Regions from separate parts of the Alkalihalobacillus sp. NPDC127517 genome, predicted to be linked through region 2. Evidence: riboswitches for the same ligand, from Rfam matches in the RefSeq annotation. Region 2 holds a riboswitch; each other region holds the start of a gene.
What was found. A riboswitch is a leader RNA that binds a small molecule or an ion and turns the genes downstream of it on or off. The one in region 2 is predicted to bind S-adenosylmethionine.

Region 1 (3,274 bases), on a different contig from region 2:
AAAAGTTAATTTCGGAATGGTTGTTCAAGTGCTTTATAAAAATAAAAACTGGTCATTGATTGAGTACGAAAATGAAAATGAAGAAATTGTTACTGGTTGGGTTTATACTCGGTATTTAGAGAAATTAAATAAATAAAATTATGTCATTTCTGAAAAGGGTAGTTTCATACTACTCTTTTTCTTTTTTAAAAAGGTAATCTTGTATTGGTGCACAACTGTTTACATGGGAATTTTTCATCATTAAGATAATGGAGGAGATACTCATGAAAAAAGAGCACTTTAAAGTTGAAGGAATGGACACAGAATTTGTTGAATTTCGACACAAAGAGCATAATATTTTGTTCACAAGATTCGAACGTATTAGGTTTAAAGGAGAAAAAGTTAGAGAAGAGGCCAAATATTTATACCTTATTTATATTTTTCGTAAAAAGCATAAGGTAGTAAAAAATAATGATGAAAAGGCAATGGGCCCCTTTAACATAATTTGTTTTAATCAGGTCTATCATACCTTCGATTCAACAATATGTAGATGCACTACGTATGCCATACAAAAATAAAAGAGAAAAACTTGCTACGATAGAAGAAGAGAGACTACTAGTTCGTTCAATTTATGTTCGATTTGAAGATGTAATTAATGCAATTACAAGTATCTCAAATGAAGAAGAAAGTGAGGAAAGAGATTACGTTAAAAAAATCGTTACAGAGACATACGGTGATATATTTAGGAAGATACGTTGGATTTTAGATGAGGAAAATGATGTCGATGAGTTATGGAATTTTGTCTCGCCATTTCATAGATCTATTAATAAAAGGTGGGATGAGTTAGAAATTGTAATTCATGATAAAGGAATTCAGGCCGTAATTAGGGGAGAAAGTGTTACTCATCTCTGGATTAATATATTGCGTTGGATTGAGGAGCATAAACTCCCATTATGATATTGCGTTGCAACCGGTGCATATTAACCGTAGAAAATTCACAACAAGCCGAGAGTATCAATCTTTGTTAACAGGAGAAACGTATTATATTGAGGCAAAGATTAACACAGAGCGTGCTATGCTTACTATTATAAAGATGCTAGATAAACTAGGAGTAAAAGCATATACGCCACTATTAAATAGTAAAAGTTAAATAACAAACTAATTTCTAATTAAATGAATCAGATTTTAAACGCATTGATGGAATGAAAAAATCATATTCCCCAATTGACAAAACCCCAAAACTTTCATAACATTGTGAAATACATATAACTTCATATCTTATCCAGAGTGACTGAGGGACAGGCCCGATGACGTCCGGCAACCATCATGTGTGACATGAAAGGTGCTACTTCCTGCAGAATGATTTCATTCTGAGAGATAAGTTTTTTATTGAAACGCCTCTTTCTGATGAAAGGGGCGTTTTTTGATTGTTTATTCAACTATGCATCTACATAAAAGGGGAGAGTTTACATGATGAAAAGACATGCTCGTTTGACTCAATCGGTTGTTGCGGTTCTTGGTTTGGCGGTTCTAGCAGGTGGGTGTTCTGTTGGAAATACCACAACAAATGAACAGGTCATCTTAGTTGGTACGCAGAATGATTACCCACCTTTCGCGTTTGCGGATGAGAGCAATGAACTAACTGGTTATGATATTGAGGTGGTCCAGGAGATCGATAAGCGCTTGGATGGCTATGCGTTTGATTTTGTGGCGACGCCTTGGGATAGTATGTTCCTGGCGCTTGAATCCAATAAGATTCAGGTAGTGGCGGATCAGGTGGCGAAAACGCCTGAGCGTGAGGAGAAGTATTTGTTCTCAGAGGAGTCGTACTTTGCTGCGGAGACGGTGATTGTGGTGAAGTCGGGTGAAGAGGATATTGAGATGATTGAGGATCTAGAGGGGAAAAAGGTCGGGGCGCTCGCTGGGGATTCGTATACGCTGTTGCTTGAGGAATACAACAAGGATGCGGAGAACCCAATTCAACTGGAGTACAGTGAGAGTGGTACACCTGCTGAGATCCTGCAGGACGTTCAGAACGGGCGCGTGGATGCGTATGTAAATGATCCAATTATGATTGATACGGTGCTCGATAAATATGACTTAGATGTTGAGATTGTGGGTCAGTCGTTAGTGAATGACAATATGGGCATTGTGTTCGCACAGTCGGAAGAGGGCGAGGAGCTACAGAAGCTAATTGATCCGATCTTAAAGGAACTGAAAGAAGACGGGACGCTTGCCGAGCTTTCAGTGAAGTGGACAGGTGGAGAGTATATTCCGGAATAGAGTGGAAGAGGGGAAGACATCATGGAGAACTTACTAGACCTTCAATTTCTAATTGAAAGCATTCCATATATTTTAGCGCGGCTGCCAATTACGCTTGGGATTGCGGTAGGATCGCTCACCTTAAGTTTAGTGATTGGGCTTGGGACTGCATTGATTAAAATTTACCGGGTTCCTGTATTGCGGGTGATAACATCAGTCTATGTTTCGTTTGTGAGGGGCACACCGCTTTTAGTGCAGCTGTATCTCGTCTTCTACGGGATTCCTAAGGTGATCTATTTTCTGCAGCGGGAACAAGGGTGGCTGCTTGGGCTCGATGTGAATCTGATTGCTCCAGAGGTGTACGCTCTCTTAGCCTTTTCCTTTAATCTAGGTGCGTATTTATCAGAGACGATTCGTTCGGCAATTGAGTCGGTGGATCGCGGGCAGTTTGAGGCGGCAAAGGCGATTGGGATGAAGCCGACGCAGATGATGCTGAAGATTATTTTCCCGCAGGCCTTAATTGTAGCGATCCCGAACCTTGGAAATATGTTCATTACTACGATTAAGGATACGTCACTTGTCTTTATTATTGGCGTGATCGATATTATGGGCCAGGCGAAGATTCTTGGCTCGCGTGGGTTAGCCTTTTTTGAAGTGTATATTGCGGTGTCGATTATTTATTGGATCGTGTGCCTGATGGTGGAGAGGGTGCTTGTGATCATTGAGAAACGGGCGCGCAGATATGAAAGAGGGATTGCATCATGATCAAGCTAGAGAATTTACATAAGTACTTTGGGAAACACCATGTGCTAAAGGGGATTGATCTTTCGGTGAACAAAGGAGAGGTTGTGGCGATCTTAGGTCCAAGTGGCTCAGGCAAATCAACACTCCTGCGTTGCATGAACTTTCTTGAGGAGCCAACAAGTGGCTTCGTTGAAGTGAGTGGGAAAAGAGTAAATGTGGAGTCGGCTAGTAAGAAAGAGATTCTGGCACTTAGGACGTCTACCGGCATGGTGTTCCAGCAGTATAACCT
Region 2 (3,274 bases):
GAACAGACACAGCGCTTGAAACAGCAGACATTGCACTGATGGGCGACGACTTAAAAAAATTACCTTATACCGTTAAGCTCAGCCGCCGCGCACTCACTATCATCAAGCAGAACATTACCTTCTCACTTGGAATTAAGTTACTCGCGCTCATGCTCGTTGTGCCCGGCTGGCTCACACTTTGGATTGCGATCCTTGCTGATGTTGGAGCGACACTTTTGGTGACAGCGAATGGATTAAGGCTGTTGAGAGTGAAGGAATGAAGTGGGAGATTGCTGGAATCAACGAAGAGGTATTGCGGAATTTATAAAGAGAGAGCGGAATCAATATAGAGAAGCTGAAATCAATGAAGAGACCGCTGAATCAACGAATAGAAGCTGGAATTAACAAAGAGACAGCAGAATCAACAAAGAAACGTCGAACTCAAAAGGGTCCGACGTTTTTTCGGTTGCGGAGACATTTTACCAAGAACAACAGGCTCTAAACCAAGCTAAACAAACGTTTAATTAAGATCGCAGATTCGTTAGCAAGAGCTTTTTCCATTTTATCAAGAGGAGAGAGGGGGTCCACCAAGAACAGGGATCTGATACCAAGGAAAGAAGACTTCTTACCAAGATCCAACCCTCATTAGCAAGACCCCGCAAATCATTACCAAGCCCTCTCCACAGATTAGCAAGACCTTTCCCCGCTCAACCAGGAACTTAAAGGTTTATAATTCATTTCCAGTATGTTAAATTCGATATAACCTAATTTCCATATAAAGGAGGTGGTGCTACCTGTGAAACTCCTCAAAAACCGTAATTTAAGAATGTTCCTAATCCTATTTTTTATTTATGGAACGTACAATTTGATCAGACCATTGTGGAGTGGGGAAAGCTTCGACCTTAATCAAATCCTCAGCAAGACACTCGTTTACTCACTTGTCGTAGTTGGATTCATGTGGTTCTTTGATTGGGCAAAACCACCTCCAAGAAAAGAAGACACCTAACTCCACAAAAGGTAGGTGTCTTCAATGCCTTCCTAGCCTAAAAGCTCTTTAGAAAGGTCTACAACATATTTTAATTTTTCCCACTGCTCTTCTTCTGTCAAAATGTTTCCGTGGTGAGTGGAAGCGAAACCGCATTGTGGGCTTAGGCAGATCTGATCAGCAGATACAAATTGTGTAGCTTCTTCTAAGCGTGCCTTGATCGTTTCTTTGTCTTCGAGCTGGCCATGCTTTGATGTGAATAAGCCAAGCACTACTTGTGGGCCGCCATTTGGAATGTGGTCTAATGGCTCAAAATCACCTGAGCGATCATCATCATATTCTAAAAAGAAGCCGTCTACTTTTTCTTTCGCGAATAAGGTTGGAGCAATCTTCGCGTAGCTGCCTTCGAATGCCCAGTTTGAACGATAGTTTCCACGGCACAGATGTGTTGTGATCACTAAATCTTCAGGCTTGTCTTCTAAGACGCTGTTAATGACGTGTAATGCTAGATCGATCAGCTCCTGGCGATTTAAACCACTGTCATTAAACGGAATGTGCTCTGAGTTTAAGCCAGCAATGTACACATCATCTAGCTGTAGGTAACGGCAGCCCGCATCATAAAAGGCTTGAACCGCGTCACGGTATGTTTGAATAACATCATTCGTGAAATCATCAAGGTTTGGATAGATCTCCACGTTACGAATTCCTGCATTAAATAATTGATTTGGACTTGGAATGGTCTGCTTTGCTACAGCGCGTTCGCCAACAATTTCTTTAAACTCAATAAATTCTTTAACATGTGGATGATCTTGATTAAACGAAATCTTCCCTGTTGCACGGACATCGTACGCTTCCGTTTCTTCTCCTTTAAACTTATACCCATGTTCTGGAACATAGCCCTCTACACCTGTTAAGTGTTCTAGGAAATCGGTGTGCCAGAATCTGCGTCTGAATTCTCCATCTGTAACGGCTTCAAGACCCACTTCTATTTGTTTATCAACTACTCTCTTAATTTCAGTTGTTTCAATGTCGTATAGTTCCTGTGCTGTGATGGTACCATCTTTAAAGTCTTTTCTCGCTTTGTGAATGCTTTCTGGGCGTAATAAGCTTCCTACGTGATCTGCTTTGAACGGTGCGTTTGTCATGGTTGTCTCTCTCCAATTCTCTCTATTTTTTCTACTAAAAAACCCCTCTTCGGATATAAGAAGAGGGGTTCGAGTATCTATTAATCGACTGCTCTTCTTATCTTTGTAGTATCGCAACTACAGGAATTGGCACAGTTCTTGAGTTAAGTCTGTTGCCGAGGTTTCAAAGGGCCATTCCCTCCACCTCTCTGGATAAGAAATAATTACATTATTCAGTTAATAGACTTACTATACGTTTTATACGTAGTGGTTGTCAATAAGTTATTTATATTATGAATTTTTACCCATTGAGAAGCCCTCAAATAGAAATCCGCCAAGAGGTTTATAGATTTCGGTGGCAAATTGAAAAAATGGTTCTTTGTTTTCGTCATGATAAAAGGCTTCTAATGCACTGAAAAACGCATCAGCTAGCTCTTTGTTATACTCATATAAGGCTCTTGTTAAACCTTTGCCTCTACCTGACCATTGACTGTTTAACCGCAAGATAAAATCGGGTAATTCAAGTGATAGTTGATTCAATGTGATAAGAGCTTCTTGTTTATGTTTCGCATCACAAAAATCATCGACCAGGTCCCCTATAAAATATCTCGAGGCCTGAATGTACGCTTTGTTTAGTGGGATCGGGCCAGCTGAGACATGTTTTTTTGCTGCCTCTAAAATAGAAAAATAAGATTCATGTTCTTTTAGTAAAATACCTTCTTTTATCATGTTCCCTAAAATGGGGCGACCAATCTCTTTCTCTCGATCAAACTCTGCTACATATGAATCTTGATTATGGATAAAGGCTTCGATGCGCTTTCCCTGATATGCAAAGCTCTCTCTGTAAGGAAGAAGATTTTCATCAAATATGACTAGATCTACATCTGATGTAGGTGTTTCCTCTCCTCTTGAAGCACTGCCAGCTAGTATAGCGAATTGAGAGGATGGAAAGAATTGATTGACAAAAGAGTTGGCGATCTGTTGAGTAGGGCTTGGCATAATTTATTCTCCTTTAACTGGAATTTATTTCATCATACCAAACCACACCACACAGATCCTACCCTTTATTTTCGTCATACTCCCGCCCTGTTGTAATTTCTTCTGTATCAAAACGGTCGACAGTATTTGTTTTTTCATAGAAATAGGTTGTATTTTCTAAGATACTTTCTTTTGTATAAAAAGAGTC
Region 3 (3,274 bases), 110 kb from region 2:
ATCCGCAGCCTGTAGAATTTGGTCTTTGCCAACCGCAGCCACTGTTTTTGGTGTGCGTACGCCGAATTTTTCAAGCTCCATATATTGAACCACCTTACTCACCTCAAGCTGCAATGCCCGGCTATTATTAATTACCGTACGACCGTAACGTTCGAGCCAAGCCAGCACTGCTGCTGCAAGCTCAGGCGCATAACGGTGACCTCGCGTGTGAGAAGAAGCACTCATACGCGAATAAAATATACCTTCAGGAGGAGCATCGTTTAGATTAATAGCTCCACTGCCTAAATGCCAATCCTCATATGGTAAGCCTAACTCTTCTAATCTGTTAAATAAGTGGACGGTCCACTCCTGATTTTCATGTATGACATAGATCTTCTTCATCTTAGATTGTCTCCTTTGTTTGCTTTCTTAGTTGTTCAACAACGGGCATCACATCGCGAGCGAAGCGTTCCATTTCTTCATATTGCGGCGAGCATTGTAAGAGCACTAGATCAAGCCCAACCTCTTCATACTCCAAAATTCGTTTGGCAATCATCTCTGGTGTGCCAATCAATTCAGGTCGTAACCCGCGGTTGGATACAGAGTAGTCTTGCAGTTTAATTTGCTGTTCCAGCTGCGATTTGCTTGTAAAATCATCGTATCCCGCATAGGCATCAGATTCCTTCACATCCGTAATGCGGGCAAGCTCAGCCTGGGCTTCTTCTTCAGTATCACGACAAATGACGTAAGCCGCCATTCCAAAACGTGAAAATGGTGTGTGCCCCGTTTTCTTCCGACGTTCCTTCATATCAGCAATCTTCGCGCGGATCTCTTCTACTGTACCACCGTGCATCACGTAGGCGTCACATTTTTCAGCGATTGTTGTTTTGCCCTGCTCACTCTCACCACCAGCATAAAGAATCGGATTTGGACGCTGAACAGGTTTTGGTGAAAGCTTCGTATCCTTTAACTGATAGTAAGTTCCATCATAAGTGAAGGAGTCTTCTGTCCACAGTCCTTTTAACACATCAATGAACTCCTCGGTTCGTGCATAGCGCTCATCGTGCTCTGTGAATACTCCACCATATTGTCGCGCTTCCTCAGCCCACCAGGCAGACACAACATTTAACGTAAACCGACCGTTACTAATCTGATCAATATTCGCCGCCATCTTTGCCGTAGTCGCTGGATTATGGAACCCCGGACGAATCGCCGTCATTAACTCTATTTTTGAGGTAACCGCAGCAAGCGCCGCAGCTGTAGTCCATGCCTCGAGCACATCTTCACCTGGACCCTTTATATCATTTAAGTAAAGTTCAGCAAGGAGAGTTGTATCGTATCCCCAATCCTCCGCTGCTTGAATCACTTTTTTTGCATAATCAAAGGTTGCCGGCATCTGTTCATCTTGAACATTGCGTAACCACCCTCCAAAAATCGGTAGCCAAAACCCATATTTCATTTGATACGCCCCCACTCTATAATAAAAAAAACACCTCTTCGATAAGAAGACGTGTGCGTACTCCTTATCTATCAGAATGATCATCATTCTGCTGGATTTGGCACCTGTACATCTGTGTCGGTTGCCGGGCTTCATAGGGCCAGTCCCTCTGCCTCTCTTGATAAGATATATGATTGTCTATTAATTTTATCAGATTAATCAGATTTACTCAAACATAGAGTTTCAAGATGCATTCTCTCGCGTTTTATGACGAACTGAGCGAAAAATTAAATAAATGATAAGTATTCCTAGAACAATGACTAATGCTGATTTGATGGGAGTTGGCTCTCCGATCATGTTCTGCAATAGATCACCTGGACTAAAGGGGACGCCGAGCCATCTTAAGATTCCTTGAGCTAAAAAATAGAATACTATCCCTAGGATAAACCACTTCATAAAGCCGCCCACCACCTCATGATTCAGAAAATAGATTATATTCAGTGTATCAAGAATTGATGTGTTTGAAAAGGATGAGGGTGTGTAATGCTCCATTCTGCTCTCTAACGTTCCAATCCACCTCCCCCCCAAAAAAACAGCAAGCATCCGAAGATACTTACTGCTTGGCATGGGCTTCTTCTGCTGCTGCCATGTCCATATGAAAGAACTCCCAAAGGTGGCCATCGATGTCTGCGAAGCTCCATCCATACATGAATCCGTGATCCTGTGGTTCATTATAAGCTCCTGCTCCTGCAGCGAGTGCTCGATTTACAACCTCGTCCACTTCTTCTCGGCTATCAAGGGAGAGCGCGACAATCGCTTCGGAGTGAGTGCTTGTGTTTGGGATTTCTTTTTTGGTGAACGATGTGTAGCGGTCTTCTTCAAGAAGCATCACATAAATGGTTTCGTTAACGACCATGCATGTTGCACTTTCGTCTTCGAATTGTTGATTAAACGTAAAGCCAACCTCTGTAAAAAAGGACTTTGATTTTTGTAGATTCTTGACTGGAAGATTCACAAAGATTTGTCTTGCCTTAATATTCATCCGTTACCCTACTCTCATCATTTTGTTCCCTTATAATTCGCCTTCTTTTTGCTAGTTCCTGCTTTTGTATCGTTCTCTTTTGCTGTGTATTCAAAAAAACCTGGAACGTCATAAGTGTTTACCTTATCAATCGATTCCATAACCTTCATCTTAATTTCTTGTTCAACGTCTTCTCGGTACTGCCAAGGGATGTGACGAATGCTTTTCTTGATCTTCGGCTCCATCTTCTCAATGAGATCTTTTTGTCTTTTCGTATCAATCATGCTTGTCCTCCTGATCTATAGCTGTTCTTAATTTTGAAAGAGCTCTTGTCGCAATTTGAGAAACATTCTGTGGTGTACTTCCAAGCCTTTTGGCAATGGCCTTATGACTGAGTCCATCTAGAAAATAGAGGTTCAGCACCTGCTTTTGCTTCTCAGAGAGCTTGAGAAACTGTTTGTATAGTGCCGGATTCTCAATCATTTCCTCCAAATGCTGCCCTCCATCTGTGACAAGACTCTCTACGCTTGGACCCTTCGATTCTAAGACATCATGAAGATAGAGTGAGTGATCGTCTGAGAGTGGTTGGTCCATCACATAGGAATGGCGTGCGAAATGACGCCTGTAGCGTTTGCTTACATCAATAGAATAAAAGTGGATCAGTTGCGAAAGATATTTCACTAGTCGAAGCTCCATATAAAAACTACGAAAATATTCATTCACAGCCTCCCTATTTTTAACTGTTGGTTCTACAATACTTTCTATTAACAGCTCCATATGCTGTTCTTCTTCAAGAAATGCTTTAATGACTGGTGTGTTAAGAGCCTTTTCATAGG

Region 1: another riboswitch for S-adenosylmethionine. It lies ahead of ACQKKO_RS05450 (transporter substrate-binding domain-containing protein); the one in region 2 lies ahead of ACQKKO_RS07975 (5-methyltetrahydropteroyltriglutamate--homocysteine S-methyltransferase).
Region 3: another riboswitch for S-adenosylmethionine. It lies ahead of ACQKKO_RS08560 (LLM class flavin-dependent oxidoreductase); the one in region 2 lies ahead of ACQKKO_RS07975 (5-methyltetrahydropteroyltriglutamate--homocysteine S-methyltransferase).

Annotation. Positions count from the first base shown of each region.
Region 1 covers NZ_JBNNQX010000003.1:255,175-258,448, reverse strand. Annotated here, with positions in the region: gene ACQKKO_RS05465 (SH3 domain-containing protein) at 1-136, shown strand, start outside; gene ACQKKO_RS05460 (hypothetical protein) at 264-557, shown strand; gene ACQKKO_RS05455 (hypothetical protein) at 541-936, shown strand; SAM riboswitch class I at 1,255-1,363, shown strand; gene ACQKKO_RS05450 (transporter substrate-binding domain-containing protein) at 1,450-2,262, shown strand; gene ACQKKO_RS05445 (amino acid ABC transporter permease) at 2,284-3,006, shown strand; gene ACQKKO_RS05440 (amino acid ABC transporter ATP-binding protein) at 3,003-3,274, shown strand, end outside.
Region 2 covers NZ_JBNNQX010000005.1:108,129-111,402, reverse strand. Annotated here, with positions in the region: gene ACQKKO_RS07980 (heavy metal translocating P-type ATPase) at 1-260, shown strand, start outside; gene ACQKKO_RS07975 (5-methyltetrahydropteroyltriglutamate--homocysteine S-methyltransferase) at 1,018-2,109, opposite strand; SAM riboswitch class I at 2,204-2,308, opposite strand; gene ACQKKO_RS07970 (nucleotidyltransferase domain-containing protein) at 2,380-3,087, opposite strand; gene ACQKKO_RS07965 (Gfo/Idh/MocA family protein) at 3,146-3,274, opposite strand, start outside.
Region 3 covers NZ_JBNNQX010000005.1:218,941-222,214, forward strand. Annotated here, with positions in the region: gene ACQKKO_RS08555 (ATP-grasp domain-containing protein) at 1-381, opposite strand, end outside; gene ACQKKO_RS08560 (LLM class flavin-dependent oxidoreductase) at 383-1,438, opposite strand; SAM riboswitch class I at 1,500-1,605, opposite strand; gene ACQKKO_RS08565 (hypothetical protein) at 1,661-1,873, opposite strand; gene ACQKKO_RS08570 (VOC family protein) at 2,031-2,459, opposite strand; gene ACQKKO_RS08575 (sigma-O factor regulator RsoA) at 2,477-2,722, opposite strand; gene ACQKKO_RS08580 (sigma-70 family RNA polymerase sigma factor) at 2,715-3,274, opposite strand, start outside.